2 regions of the Vibrio tubiashii ATCC 19109 genome follow, and region 2 is predicted to be linked to the other one. Evidence: predicted binding sites of a transcription regulator. Region 2 holds the regulator's gene; the other holds the start of a gene.
What was found. The regulator PurR, encoded in region 2, represses purine synthesis genes. The targets are predictions, from matches to a motif close to TNANGNAAACGTTTNCNTNA.
Positions count from the first base shown of each region.

Region 1: a site for PurR is predicted at 2,765-2,784, ahead of IX91_RS20545 (formate--tetrahydrofolate ligase). Genes of this name have one in related genera too.

Region 1 covers NZ_CP009355.1:1,195,210-1,202,919, reverse strand. Annotated here, with positions in the region: gene IX91_RS20550 (DUF294 nucleotidyltransferase-like domain-containing protein) at 1-846, opposite strand, end outside; gene IX91_RS20545 (formate--tetrahydrofolate ligase) at 988-2,736, opposite strand; gene IX91_RS20540 (hypothetical protein) at 2,902-3,090, opposite strand; gene IX91_RS20535 (fatty acid cis/trans isomerase) at 3,130-5,487, opposite strand; gene IX91_RS20530 (hypothetical protein) at 5,749-6,207, shown strand; gene amt (ammonium transporter) at 6,403-7,710, shown strand, end outside.
Region 2 covers NZ_CP009354.1:1,134,619-1,142,328, forward strand. Annotated here, with positions in the region: gene glgA (glycogen synthase GlgA) at 1-187, shown strand, start outside; gene IX91_RS05165 (alpha/beta fold hydrolase) at 341-1,153, shown strand; gene IX91_RS05170 (putative signal transducing protein) at 1,150-1,455, opposite strand; gene IX91_RS05175 (TVP38/TMEM64 family protein) at 1,455-2,147, opposite strand; gene IX91_RS05180 (TfoX/Sxy family DNA transformation protein) at 2,298-2,888, opposite strand; cyclic di-GMP riboswitch class I at 3,022-3,108, opposite strand; gene purR (HTH-type transcriptional repressor PurR) at 3,253-4,260, opposite strand; gene torD (molecular chaperone TorD) at 4,472-5,119, opposite strand; gene torR (two-component system response regulator TorR) at 5,357-6,070, shown strand; gene elyC (envelope biogenesis factor ElyC) at 6,151-6,954, opposite strand; gene cmoM (tRNA uridine 5-oxyacetic acid(34) methyltransferase CmoM) at 7,068-7,710, shown strand, end outside.

The DNA.
Region 1 (7,710 bases), on a different replicon from region 2:
GTTTTGAGATTCGTAACGGACAATATCCGTAGCTTCGATGATGCCAATCGGCTGCTTATCCTTTAGCACAGGAAGGTGATGAACGTTATAACGCAGCATCGTCAGCATGGCTTCATACACATAAGCGTTATGGTCGAGTGAAATCACCTCTGTGGTCATTACCGTTGATACTTCATCGCTTGGGTCTAGCCCCTGGGCGAGTACACGGGTACACAGATCTCGGTCGGTGATAATACCAACCAGCGGGTTGTTATCGTCTTCGTCGTCTTGAGCAATATCTGGGTCGACGATCAATAGTGAAGAAACATTTTCTTCCGCCATTTTGATTGCCGCGTTCTGAATCGTTTCAGACATTGGAATCGTTGGCGCTTCACTGGTTAGTAGGGTTCTTACTTTGGACGTCGTCAGGTCGTTTTGTTCACTGCTATTAGAGACGGTTTGACGCAAACGCGCGGTATCTTCTACCTCAACGAAATCAGCGAAGGTTTCATGCTCGTCATAGAGTTCTTGGAAGACCGCCTCAGGAATACAGTAGAGCAGAGTATCTTTTATCGCTTTGGCAGGGAAACGCACTTTGTTGTTTGTGAGTAGTCCCATCTGACCAAACAAGGAACCTTCATCAAGACGGTTGTAGAGCTCGCCTTTGCGTCGATAAACTTCAACCACACCACTTCGTACCATATAAAGATCGTGGATTTCATCGCCGAAGTGGATGATAGGCGTATCTTCACGGTAGTAAGAAATCTCAACGTGTTTGGTGACATAGTTGAGTACATCGTCTTCGAGTTCGTCAAAAGGTGGGTGTTGGGATAGGAAATTTTTAATTTCCAATAACTCTGCTTCCATGAAAACATCCGGTCTGTTCGAGTAATGTTTCAATGGTACATGATCTTGTGGTGGACTGCATGACTTGTCGAGATTGCGCTAAAGAAAAGAGGCTAAGTTTTAATCACTTAGCCTCTTCGAGAATTCGTTGGTCAATCGCGGTTAGCTTAAGCCAATAATATTGCCTTCGTCATCGAGATCGAGATTCATAAACGCAGGCCTCTCTGGTAAGCCCGGCATCGTCATTACGTTGCCACACAGCGCGTAGACAAAGCCCGCACCCGCACACAGTCGTAACTCACGGATTGGCACATCGAAGCCAGAAGGCGCACCTTTAATGCTGCCATTGGTGGAAATAGACAGTGGTGTTTTTGCAAGGCAAACCGCTAAGTTGTCGAAGCCATGCTGTTTTAACTCATCAAGTTGTTTTCTTGCTTGGTAACTAAGAGTGATACCACATGCGCCATAACCTGCTTCAGCCACAGCCATTAACTTCTCTTCGGTTGTTTGGCTAAATTGATACAGCGGCTTGAAGTGAGCTGTTTTGTCACATTGAGCAACGACTTTCTTTGCTAGCTCTAGTGTCCCTTCGCCACCTCTAGCGAACCCTTCGCTGATAGCGACTTCGACATCATTTGGTAACGCTTCAATCATAGCTTTTAGCGCTTGAAGTTCTTGGTCACTATCTTGCGGGAAGCGGTTGATCGCAACGACCGCAGGCACACCGTACTTGTTGACGTTGTTAATATGCCATTTTAGGTTTTCGAAGCCTGCAATGAGGGCGCTCTCGTCATTTTCAAATAGCGAATCAGGTATCGTTTGACCTGGTTTTAGATCGTAGTGCCCAGAGTTCGCTTTGAGGCCGCGCAGTGTAGCCACTATCACAGCACAATCGGGTGATTTATCTGACATTTGAGCTTTGATATTACACGCTTTCTCGAACCCCATATCTGAACCAAATCCACCTTCAGTGACGGTGTAATCACACAGTTTTGTCGCGATGTTGTCAGCGATTATCGATGAGTTACCATGAGCAATATTAGCAAACGGGCCTGCGTGGATAAGCGTTGGAACGCCTTCTAAGGTTTGCATCAAGGTTGGCTCAATCGCTTCTTTCATGCTGACGGCCATGGCGCCTGCGACCTGCAAATCTTCCGTGGTGATAGGTTTGCCTTCGATGTTGTAAGCAACAACTATACGGCCAATACGAGCTCGAAGGTCTTTTAAATCAGAAGCGAGAGCAAGAATCGCCATAAGCTCAGAAGCGGCTGAGATATCAAATCCATCTTGGCGTTCGAAGCCATTAATCGTTTTATTGGCTTCATTTTGACCGACAGTAACCATGCGCAATGCTCGGTCATTGTGGTCCATGACACGCTTCCAAACAACGCGCTGAGGGTCGATTTTGAGAGCAGTCAAACCACTGCGCTGTTCAAAGTCTTTATAGCCTTGACGTTGCTCGTGATAGATACGAGCATCTATGGCCGCTGCGGCTAAGTTGTGCGCTGCGGTAACCGCATGAATATCACCTGTAAGGTGCAGGTTTAACTCTTCCATTGGAGCCACCTGAGAGTAACCGCCGCCTGCCGCGCCACCTTTGACTCCAAATACAGGGCCCATTGAAGGTTGGCGTATACATGCCAAGACTGAACGTTTGAGTTTGGCAATGCCCTGAGACAGACCAATCGTCGTCACTGTTTTACCTTCGCCAAGTGGCGTTGGCGTAATCGCGGTAACCAGAATAAGCTTGCCAGTTGAGTTTTCCTGCAGACGTTTGAGACTGTGCAAACTTACTTTAGCCTTGTGTTTTCCTTGGCTATGGAACTCGTTGGCATGCAAACCGGCACGCTCAGCAACTTGAGAAATTGGGTGTAGTTTTGTCTCGCGACAGATCTCAATATCAGACAGCATAAAACCCTCAAAATAGACACATAAAAAGTGAGGCAATCGTTTGCGTGCAAATAATAGCGATTAAATTTGCTTTGTAAAGCTCTGATTGTAGAAGAGTGGATTATACGTGTGTCATGGGCGATGGGCAAAAGAAAGCCCCATGTAAATTACGATGGGGCGTTTTCGTTAGTACCAGTCATCTTCAGGGATTATTTTCCCTTCAGGAGCATAAGGATCATCATCAAACGGATGTTCAGCCTTGTTCCTAAGGCTATCAAGCTGATGTTCAAGCATCTGTACGGTGTCGTAGTCACCTTCTGAGCAGGCAACATAAATTTGTTGTTCCAAAGCTCTAATGCTGTCATTGATACCCATAGTCACCTCCCTGAGCGTGTCATGCGCAGTTGAACGGTTCTACCTATTCTCAAATCTATTGTAGTCAAGCAGGCCAAATTCGATAGGTTGATCCTCTTGATACCATGCATGAACTCTGTCGCTAAACGGCCAAAATTGGTCAGAACTACGACGAATTGCAAAGGTATCCAACAGCTTAACGTAATCTTCTTCGCTCGAAATATTTTTCAACATTTCGACCAGTTTTGGCACTTGCTGTTCTTTAAGGGATAGATACGCAGCAGGGTAACTACCGATCACTCCACGAACCAAAGTAAGATCATCATTGGCTGGATCGCGGTTACTCTCTTCATCAAATAGACTGGAAATGTTGGTATGAGCATTATTGTGCAGCAAGGTGTAGAGCTGATCTTTACCGCTATCAGACTCAATCATTAACATCATTATCTGAGGCAGATAAATAAGCCCTTTGCCTTTGATATTATCGATACTGCGTAGCAACTGCTCATTTTCCAGTTTCATTCCCGTTTGCTCGATTTTGAAGCGGTTAGTCAGTACTGGAGCAAGTTGAGTCTGCAAAATATCGTATAGCTCAGCTTTTGGATCGTCTGTCTGGTACGGCACTTGTGTCGGTTGGTCAAACGGCTTAACGTTACGTTGTAAAAAGTCACTAAGCTGAGCGCTTTGGTCTTTGTACCAGCTAGAGTGTTCTTTGTGGCGCATTTCTCTAGGTAAGAGGGCAACGAAATTACTTTCGCCTTCAAGGCGCAAGAAGTCCATAAACATTCGCGTCATTAACTGATGGCCGAAGTTACCGTACACATCGAACCCAGCCACTAGTAAATAGTGGATACGCTCGATGAGAGCATAGTCCAACACCCAAGCGGTTTTTGGGGGAGTACCGACTAAGCCCTGAACAACAGAAGCACTATCGAAGTGCCTGAATACCGTAAGGGCTGCGTTCTGATTGGTTCCTTCTCCCGTCCAAATGACATCGGTGGTTAGATGCTTACCGCCTTCAAACCACTGATTGATAAAGTCAGACTTTGCTTGTAAATAACGCGCTTGCTGCCTTGAGTAAGATACCCAGTTCGTCACGGGTAAGGTATTGCTTTCAAGTTCACCAGGCAGTTTTAAGTTGTCTGCTTGCGCGTGATAAAACTCGTTCACTTCAGGAATATCTGCTTTGTCTGGGTCTAGAAAGAACACCCAGAAGCGGTCATTGATGACATTTAGCGCCAATTGCCCACGACAAACCGGCCCTTTGATAAAGGCATTAATCGTGTTTTGCGAGTTGTCGAGCATAAACTTGAAGCGCGCTTTAACTGGTATATCAATAAACGCCGTCATCGGGTTTGCGGCAACTTCAGGGGTATAGTCTGGAAGCCTCGCAACATCGTAATCCGCGTCGATAAACCACTCTTTCCAATCATTGATTCGCTCTTCATTCAAGGCAAATGGCATATGAGTTTTATCAACAATGGTGCCTTGCTCTGGAATCAATCGGTAATAAACGCGAGAAACGCCCGGATCATCATACGGTCGGCGAGTCGCAATGCGCCTCACAGGTTGGCCTGGTGGAGTCGTAGAGCGCACTAAGGTAAAGAAGCGTGGCTGCTGTTCGTTTAAGTCGGAAAAATATAAGTGCGACAAAAACAGATGTTCGTAGATGTAACGAGCAGCAAGCTGAACCTTACGAGAACTTTTGTTGAGCAATGTTTCGTATTCGCTCACTAGCTGTGCTTGCGCTGGCGTTAAAGGCAGCGGCTGATTCATTATCGCACCATCTTGTAGCCAACTGATCAGTGTGGAGTATTCGTTGGTATCTAAGTTGGGCATCCCATAAGGCATACCCCAAGTCGGGTAGTCCTGTAAGTACTGGTCATACTCTTCAATCGTCGGACATACTTGAGAGCGGTCAATTGAAAAATCGAAGCCTTCGAGTTGAGTTTGATCTGGCAGCGGGTGAGCCTCTTTTTGCATCAGCATGCGAGCAATCAGCCCGGCTTCTAAGTTGGCGGTTGGATTTTGTACACGTTCATTGAGGACAGGGCTAAAACCAAGATCGCGCCACTCTTGAGTTGTTTGAGCATCCTCAAATAGTCGATGAGGTGTGGCAGCTGTTAGGCGAGTCCCTTGATAGATGAGTTCTTTACTTGAACCGCGGTCGATCCCTTCAACCGATGACATTTTCAGTTGGCATGGGGCATCGTAACAAGCGTGGCAGACAACACAGCGTTTATCGATAATGGGTTTAACCTCAGTAAGGAAGGAATCACTTTCTGCGCTATCCACATCAGTGCGGCGCTCCTGCACGTTAGGTTCGCCAAATAACTGGTCGTAATTTAGCCCAGCATAAGTGGCACAGCCGGCGAACGTTAATACCACTGCCATCATCAAAAATGTACGTAAATTCATCTGGATACTTGTACTGACTATTCAATGGACTAATTGCAGCAGATGGCTTCAATAATGGCAAATAATACTTTTGCCCAATTGATAAAAATGACAAAGAAAATGATTGGTTTTAGATTACGGGCTGTCGTATTTCGCTCCTGATTAAGTCAACAATGACTCGCACCGCAATACCGATAAATGACTTCAAATTTTAATAGTTTTGACTGAAAGAATTTTAAATTGTTTAATGTAATACAATATAGTTTTGTAAGTTGAATAATTGTGAGTGTTGATAATCGTTCCCCTAGCTCTGTTGATATAATCGCCAAAGAAGGTGGTTGTATACCTGAAATTCCAAGTATAGTTTCATATAAAAGTAAGCACTTTAAAATGTTACTTGAAAACTCTGACAATGAAACGATTGAACAGGTGAGAAAAGAGTTTAATACCGCTTGTGATGAGTTGATTGAGGCTAATAGCGAAGCCGTACTGGAAGTGGCTTATCAGTTACTCAAAGATGCTGGAATCAGTAAAGAATATCTTTTTGATAAAATTGAACAGAGTGAGAAGAAAGCGGATTCTTATATGATTCGTAAAGGCCAACAATGCTTTGAAGTGCGAACTATTGGAAGAATTACCGAAGATCTGGCCGCATTTCTGCAAGAAAATAATCTGACTCGTAAAGGTGTTATTGCCAATTTAAAGCAAAGTGGTGAGAAAGTTTACGTGGTAGAAGCTTGAGACGTCTTGAATACAAATCCAATTAAACACTAAAGGGTGTATATATCGCCCTTTAGTTTTAGTCTTTGTTCGTTCGCTCATTCATTTCGATTAGTTTAAAAGGCAATACCTTAGAGAAAAGTGGAGAATTCTCGGTCACTTAACTATGCTCGGATAATACTAAAGGTATAACCGACCAGCTTTTTGGGCATAGCTATGATCGAAAGCGAGACGATAAGCATTACCTGGATTCTGTTGTGTACTGCATTAGTTCTTCTGATGCAGCCGGGTTTTACTTGCTTTGAAAGTGGTCTGGTTCGAAATAAAAACAACATTAATGTCTCGCTCAAAAATGTTGCCGATTTCTGTGTCAGTGGCCTGTTTTATTGGTTAATCGGTTTTGGCTTTATGTATGGGGAAAGCTGGAACGGGTGGATAGGGACGGACTTGTTTGTCTTGTCAGAACAAACCGTGCCACTGATCCTCGCATTCTTTCTATTCCAAATGATGTTTTGTGGTACTGCAGCGACCATTCTCTCAGGTGCGGTAGCCGAACGGATGCGGTTCTCAGGTTATCTAATCAGCTCATTAATTACCGCGACCTTGTTGTTTCCTGTCGTCGGTCATTGGATTTGGAATGGTACCCACATTAAGTCGACAGGAATGGGGTGGCTCGCAGAACGCGGCTTCATGGATTTTGCAGGTTCTACAGTCGTTCATTCGGTAGGTGGATGGATTGCTTTGGTCGCCATTGTTGTAGTCGGTGCGCGTTTAGGTCGCTTTACCGAGGATGGCAAGCCAAGAGAAATGTACAGTCAAAACTTGCCACTTTCTGCGCTTGGTACTTTTCTACTATTTATTGGTTGGTTCGGCTTCAATGGCGGTAGCGTGATCCATCCTGATGAAAACCTAGCAAAGATATTTTCCAATACGGCGATATCAGCCTGTACCGGCGGTTTTAGTGCCTTATTGTTGTCTTGGAATATCCACTCAATGCGAGGTACGCGCTACATATTAAATGGGCTTTTAGCCGGTCTCGTGTCTATCTCTGCAAGTGCCAATATTGCTAACTTAGCTGGCGCTGTTGCCATTGGTGCGGTTGGCGGATGTATCAGCGTGATACTGGTGAGTGTATTAGAAAAACTGCGATTAGATGATGTGGTGTCAGCCGTCCCTGTTCACTTGGGTGGTGGAGTGTGGGGTACTCTTGCGGTTGCGCTGTTTGCTCCAGTAGATCAGCTTAATGCCGCTAGTCAAATGGACCAGCTATTAATACAGTTGATGGGTATCGCATCTACCGCTCTTTGGGTGGTTGGGGTGAGCTACCCACTACTTAAACTCATCAACCATTTTCATCCTCTTCGCGTGTCGGCTCAAACCGAAACCATAGGGCTTAACTTTGGTGAGCATGGTATGAAGGATGAGCTGATTGATTTAATGGAACAGTTTGATCGCGTAGTCAAAAACCATGATGAAGAGAAGCATCTTGAAGTTGACCACGGCTCAAGTTATTCCAATCTTTCT
Region 2 (7,710 bases):
TTTTGTATTTGATGAACCAAAGCCAAGTGCTTTGCTTAACGTGTTGCAGCGTTCTTTACTGCTGCACGCGCAGCAACCTAACGAAGTCAAACGCGTTCAATTGTATGCGATGGAGCAAAATTTCTGTTGGAACAAATCGGCAGATGAATATCTATCCTTGTATCACAGTGCGTTGAACAAAAGCTAATATGAAACTAGGCGTCTTGAGGGCGCCTTTTTTGATGGTTACTTACACTTTTAATAAAAGAATAATTAAGAATTGAGGTAAATTGACGTAAATCCCCCTATGTTTATGGTACTCTCCGTAACCAATTTTATTGCTGAGTAAACCCTTTTCGATATGAGTGATACCTTGCTATTTCACAAAACCTTTACCCATCCCACAAGTGATGAATGGGTAGTCTTTGTGCATGGCGCAGGGGGAAGTTCCTCAATTTGGTTTAAGCAAATCAAAGCGTATAAACAGCATTTTAATCTATTACTTATCGATCTTCGTGGTCACGGTAAGTCGAATCAATTGATCAAAGAGCTAATGGCAAACCGCTATACGTTTCAAGCGGTGACAATGGACATTCTTAAGGTGCTTGATCACTTAAAGATACGTTCGGCTCATTTTGTTGGTATGTCTCTCGGCACGATAATTGTTCGAAACCTAGCGGAACTTGCAACAGATAGAGTCAAGTCGATGGTGCTAGGTGGCGCTGTAACGCGATTTAACGTCCGTTCGCAGATATTGGTTAGGCTAGGTGGCATGTGCAAACACGTTATCCCTTATATGTGGTTATACAGCCTTTTTGCTTATATTGTGATGCCGCAGCGTACTCAGAGGGAATCAAGGCACTTATTTATCCGCGAAGCAAAGAAGCTTTGCCAGAAAGAGTTTAAGCGTTGGTTTATTCTCACTTCGGAAGTTAACCCACTGATGAAGTATTTTAAGGATAGAGAACTGCCAATCCCAACGCTCTATTTGATGGGTGAGAAAGACTATATGTTTATTCAACCTGTGAAAGAGATGGTCGCAGCACATCGTAAAAGTAAGTTACTTGAGATTGCCGATTGCGGCCATGTATGTAACGTCGAGCGACCAGAAGAGTTCAATCACCATTCAATTTCATTTATTCAGCAGCAAATTGAAGCGCCTAAAATCGGTTAAGGTGCTGCTTGTCCGCATTGCCAACATGCGCCAAATTGAGGCTCGTTCATTTCCCCGCATTGGTTACAAAGCCAATTACTGCCAACATCTGCATTGTTAAATTGTTCGATAACCGTATTGGCATGCTTGGCTTGTTCTGGGTCAAGTAACCAGACATAAGGTTCGCTACTCTCGCCAAAAGGTATTTCACCTTGGAGCCCAAACACGCCTTCACCGCGAACTTCACAGTCAATCTGTTGAGACTTAAGAAGCTCACAAACAATGTGAGCTTCGGTAGGCGTCGATGCGGAATAGATCCTCATTAAGCATTTCCATTTGATGTTGAAGGGGAGCTCTTAATTTTAGCCATAATCCATTTTGCAATGACAGGGAATAAGCCGAGAAGTGCAAAAGAGGCTAAAACGGTTGGAGATACGATACCCGACAAGCTGTCTATTTGAGCCAGTTGAGTACCAGCATTCAGGTAAACCGCAGTTCCTGGCAACATACCGAGTTGACTCACCAAATAGAATCGAGCCGTCGCGATAGGTGTTAAACCCATTAACAAGTTGATGAGGAAGAATGGGAACACTGGAATTAATCTCAGTGAGAACAGATAAAATGCGCCATCTTTTTCAACGCCTTGGTTGATGGCATTGAGCTTTTCACCAAATTTGCTTTGTACCCAATCACGCAATAAGTATCGGCTGCTCAAAAATGCGAGTGTTGCACCTATGGTGCTAGCGAAAGAAACCAGCAGTAAGCTTGTCCAGAAACCGAAAAGGGCAGCACCCAAAAGAGTCACGACCGCAGCGCCAGGAATCGAAAAAGCGGTGATGGCAACATAGGCGATAAAATAGCTCGCCGCGGCGATAGTAAAGTTGTCAGCAATAAATGCCGCAAGCTCAGCTTGCTGGGCTTTGGCATTGTCTAGCGTGAGATACTGGCCAAAATTGACGCCAAGTAAAACAATCAATGCGACGAAAACAATTCCTAGGATGATCTTTTTATTCATGTTGAGCAGCTCCATTTAATTTCATGGATATCAAATATTAGTGTTACTAGACAAGACAGGGAAAGCAAGCGACAAATTTCAAGGTGGCAGATAAAAAACAATAAAAAAGTCAGCACTAAGGCTGACTTCTTCTAGATATATTGTTTTAGATTAGCTAACTTGCGTTAACAGTTCCTGACGTCGGCTTTGTGGGATAACCGACCAGTGCGTGCCTTTAATAGCACCTTCTAAAGCCCAGAGAAGTTCGATGTTAACATCGGCAGAGTGTGTAGACTGGATAGCCTTAAAAGCGTGTACGGCGCCCACCTCTTCTAAGTTTTCGACAGTGTCTATGCCTGCTTTCTTAAGCATGCGTTCTGTCGCTAGCCTTAAATTAGGAAGATCCTTCAAGCGATTCGGTTTCGCCTGCGATTGGCATTGTTTCTCTTGGTTTGCGGCTTTTAACGCGACGCTAGCAATCTTTAACGTTTTACCTGCGTCTGCTGCCCAGTCATCACAAAGCGCAAAATACTTTGTCACGACGGGAAAGCCGCGTTTTTTGTATACGTAAGGTTCTAGCCCTTGAGACTTAAATTGTTTAGCGAGAGCCGCGTCCGCGCGTACGTGAAGCTTATCGTTGACGACAAGTGCGAACATAGTGTCATCAGCAAAAATGCCAAAGCCACCAAACATTGAGCGAGACTTGATATGTCCTAACTGCTCAAATAAACGCATTGAGTCTTTTAGTATTGGTTTATCCATGCTGTGTTTTCTCGGTGTATAAGTATACGCCACCAATGCAGGTCCGAGAGATTAGCAAAATTATGCAGAGACATTGTCAGTAAGGTGTCATACGAGTGCAAGTAAAAGCGGTATGACAGTTTGCATATTCGCCATCGGCAACCCCGCTACCAGACAATAAATTGTTTAAGGCCGGAGGCTTTGCGTCCCATCCTTTCGGAATGGTTTGCCCTGTTCGTGGCATTAATCGAACACTTTAAGAATAAATAAATTCTGCGCAGAACATCACGTTTGTATAGGATAAATGTGACATTGGTTCAATAAATAGAGGGGAGATATACGCTTAGCCAATAGTACGGCTACTAGCTAAGCGTCTGAGTTAAGGTTATTTATTTAGATTACGAACGGTATTACGCTCAACAATCTCTGGGTGCATCTCAAACACGCGTTTTTCGTGCTCTTTGTCTTTAATTCGCTCAAGAAGAATTTCAAAGGCATTCTTACCAACACGACGTTTTGGTTGGTGAACCGTTGTTAACGGCGGAGAGAAGTACTCGGCCAGTTCAATATTATCGTAACCAATTACGGAAATATCTTGTGGGATTTGAATGCCTTTTTGTTGCAGGCGGCTCATTAAACCAAGTGCCATGGTGTCATTAAAACAGAACACGGCTGTTGGCTTTTTATCCATTGCAACAATTTTATCTGCCGCCAATACCGCTGTATCACATTCGAAGTTACCTTCAAGAATCCAATCTTCATTTACCGGTAGTTCCGCTTCGGCCATGGCACGCTTAAAGCCACTAATACGCTCAACACATGCTGCTTTTTCGAAGTGACCACTTAAACAAGCAATGTCAGTGTGACCACGTTCAATTAGGTATTTGGTTGCTAAGTAGCCGCCTTCTTCTGAGTTATCGATGATCTTATCTGCTTGAGAACTCTCTGGGCCCCAATCCATAACTACTTTTGGAATATCTTTGTGGCGATCAAGCATTTCGCTCAGCTCTTCAGTCAGATCTGAACACATCACTAGGATGCCATCTACACGCTTTTCAGCCAACATGCGAATGTAGTCGCGTTGTTTTTCATAGATGCCGCCTGTATTACACAGAATCAAGGTGTAACCTTGGCGGTAACAGTAGCTTTCTACGCCGTCGATAACTTCTGAGAAAAATAGGTTCGTCGATTGTGTCACTAACATACCGATTGTACGAGTAGTGTTGCACTTAAGACTACGAGCAACTGCACTCGGTGCATAATTAAGCTCGGTTACCGCTTCCATCACTTTTTCTTGTGTCGCTTCGGCAACAAAGCGTGTTTTGTTAATCACGTGAGACACAGTGGTTGTTGAAACACCAGCAAGGCGAGCAACGTCTTTAATAGTGGCCATAAATTTTGTCCTGTCGATGACTGCCACGAGAATATATTCAGTTTAGAATAAGTTGGCAGAAAGTATCAGAAACACAAAAACCGCTCTTATTTAGCGGTTTGTATTTGAATAGTTCATTTTTATCGTTTGCGGTCACGATTTTAGACCGCAATCCGACTTAGGGCAAACACATTTCTTCGAACTGACCTGTGTCAGTTCACATTGTCAGACTCTATTCACCGATTAAGTATGTGCAATCTAACTCTAAGAATGCCACTGTGAGAGAAGCGATCGCCGAGTAAAAACCGAACTCATCGAGTGTTTGACACTTAGCTGAAAACTTAGGGGTCCAACTTAGAAGGTGCTGACGAATGAAGCCCTCTTGCTCGATCAGTGCTTCTTCAATATGACGCTCTTGCTCAAGCTCATTAGAGCGAATGATGAGGTTGCCGAGAAAATCCAGCTCAATGGCAATATGGTCAGCAGGTTCATTTAAGCCTTCATCGACAGCAACACCATGCTCTAGCATTAACGCTTCCATCTCTTTCGCTGGTTTGTCGTTAAGCAGGCCAGTCTCTCCAATGTACATTGAAGCGTAAGGTAGTGCAGAGTCGCGATCAGACTTCAAAAATAGATCACAAAAATCAGCGGCAAGCTCTAGTTGTGCATCTTCGCGATCGATAAGGCGATTGAGTGCATCAATGACACGATCAATCGACGGCTTTAGATCGGCATTCTCGCCAAGGCCAGTAAGGAAAGAGCGGATTTGAGCTGAATGGTACTGTTCAAGGTTCTCTTCCGTTAATTCTTTGGCGTAAAGGCTTGAAAGCCACCAATAGATTTCCGCACGTTTCTCGTTGAATGCTTTGATTTCTTGCATTAGGTATCACTCCCAAAATAACTACCTATTAGTGTAACTAATAAAAATGAATAGCGGTAATGGCTTACGTGACAATAAAAGACGAATTATGAGCATTTATTAACAAAGGCGGCGGTTTTGTCTTGAATCAATAAAAAATCATCTTTCTCGTTTTTAAAGTGATAAATACTAGAAATGTTACTATTTATGAATAGAATAAATGATAGAACTATTCCCAATGCAAATTAAGTGGTGCAGATGAGTTATCACGTACTAGTAGTAGAAGACGACGTAGTGACTCGCAGCAAGCTCGTTGGCTACTTTCAGAATGAAGGTTACCAAGTCAGCGAAGCAGAAAGCGGCGAGCAGATGCGAGACATGCTACAAAGCAACGCGATTGATTTGGTGATGTTGGATATTAATCTACCCGGTGAAGATGGATTAATGCTAACTCGCGAACTTCGCAGTCAATCAGACATTGGAATTATCCTGGTAACAGGACGCACGGACAGCATCGACAAAATCGTTGGCCTTGAAATGGGCGCCGATGACTATGTCACTAAACCTTTTGAATTACGCGAGCTATTGGTTCGAGTTAAGAATTTACTGTGGCGAATTTCCGCTGCACGTAACTCGTCAGGCTCTGACAGCGCAGCGAAGCAAGATGATAATGTTGTTCGCTTTGGTGAGTGGACGTTTGACGTTCAGCGCCGTGCACTGAGTCGTAACGGTGAGCCGGTTAAGCTGACTAAAGCAGAATATGAACTGCTAGTGGCTTTATCCTCTTATCCGAATCAGGTTCTCAGCCGTGAACGTATCTTAAATATGATCAGCCACCGTGTTGATGCACCAAACGATCGCACAATTGATGTCTTGATTCGTCGCATGCGAGCAAAAATGGAATTCGATCCAAAGAATCCACAAATTTTTGTCACCGTTCATGGCGAAGGCTATATGTTTGCAGGTGACTAAATGTTACCGCGTCAACAGACATAAAAATACCGAGGCTTGACTCGGTATTTTTCTATCTAGGATTCATAGTTTACTTGGTATCAAACTTTGCTTTCAGAAGCTTGCAGCGCTTGCTCTTCATAATCTGACGCCCAATTCCTAAGCGTTTGCCAAATTTGACCTAAGGTTTCGTGCCAATAACGCTCGGTTTGCTCCAAATACACCGCTTTAGGTGTGTATTTAGCCCATGCTTGTGTAACTTTATCATGCGCAAGGTAATTGGTAGGTGCAGGGTACGGCTTTAATCCTGCCGAGTAGAATTCATTCAGAGCACGCTCCATATGACTGGCTGACGTTACAACAACCAGCTTTTTGGTATTAACGAATGCTGCCGCTTGTCGAGCTTCTTCCCAAGTATCTTTGGCGGTTTCTAACAGAATAATGTCAGATTTCGAGACGCCAAGGGCGAGAGCCACTTTCGCCATCATACGGGCATTGCTCACTTCAGAGCCGCCCGCATAGCCAGACAAAATCAATTTAGACCCAGGGTAAATTCGCATGATGCGAATACCTTCGGCAAGGCGCATCAAACCGGTTCGGCTTAATTCAGAAGTGGGCGGGATCTTATCGTCTACGACATGACCACTGCCGAGCACCATAACGTAATCGATCGATTGGTCGACCGGAAAAAAGGCCGAGTATTGGCGTTCAAGCGGCATCAACAAACGAGAAGAAACGGGTTGAAAAGCGATGAGGAAGATACCGATGAAAGAGAATAGAACAACAAAGCAGCCTGTCTTCTGTTTACGGGTAAACATGATCAACATTAAGCCGAATAGACCGATGATTAGCATCGCGGGAAGCGGCATAAGTAGAGAAGACACAACTTTTTTCAGCTCAAACATACTAAATAGTCCGAAAAAACATCAATTGATTATAATTTAAGAGAAAGCCTCTTTATTCCTGCTTTTCTTATGACAGAATAGCAGCACGATTAGACATGATAACCTAAGCTGCTGTGACTGAAGACCGCAATTTCGACGATATTGCCCACAAATTTGCAAAAAATATTTACGGTTCTGACAAAGGAGAGATTCGCCAAGTCATTGTTTGGGAAGATCTTCAACAGATACTTAATACTGTTGATGGGGCAAATCAGCAACTCAATGTGCTAGATGCGGGTGGCGGTTTGGCACAAATGTCGCAAAAGCTAGCTAAGCTCGGACATCATGTCGCGTTATGTGATCTATCTTCTGAAATGTTGCTATTGGCAGAGCAGGATATTGCAATAAATGGCCTGCTTGAGCAGTATCGCTTCATTCATTCGCCAGTCCAATCGCTTGACCAGCACCTAGAATCCCAAGTGGATGTGGTCCTGTTTCATGCGGTGATGGAGTGGTTAGCAGATCCTAAACCTGCGCTAGAGAAAGTACTAGAACAAGTAAAGCCGGGTGGTATGGCTTCTATTATGTTCTATAACCACCATGGTTTGGTCTACAAGAATGTCGTGTGCGGCAACATTCCTCATGTATTAGACGGAATGCCGCATCGCAAAAGATTTAAATTACAGCCGCAAAAAGGCTTAAAACCTGAAGAGGTCTACCAGTGGATTGAAGACGCTGGTTTTTCAATTTGTGGCAAATCTGGTATCCGCTGCTTTA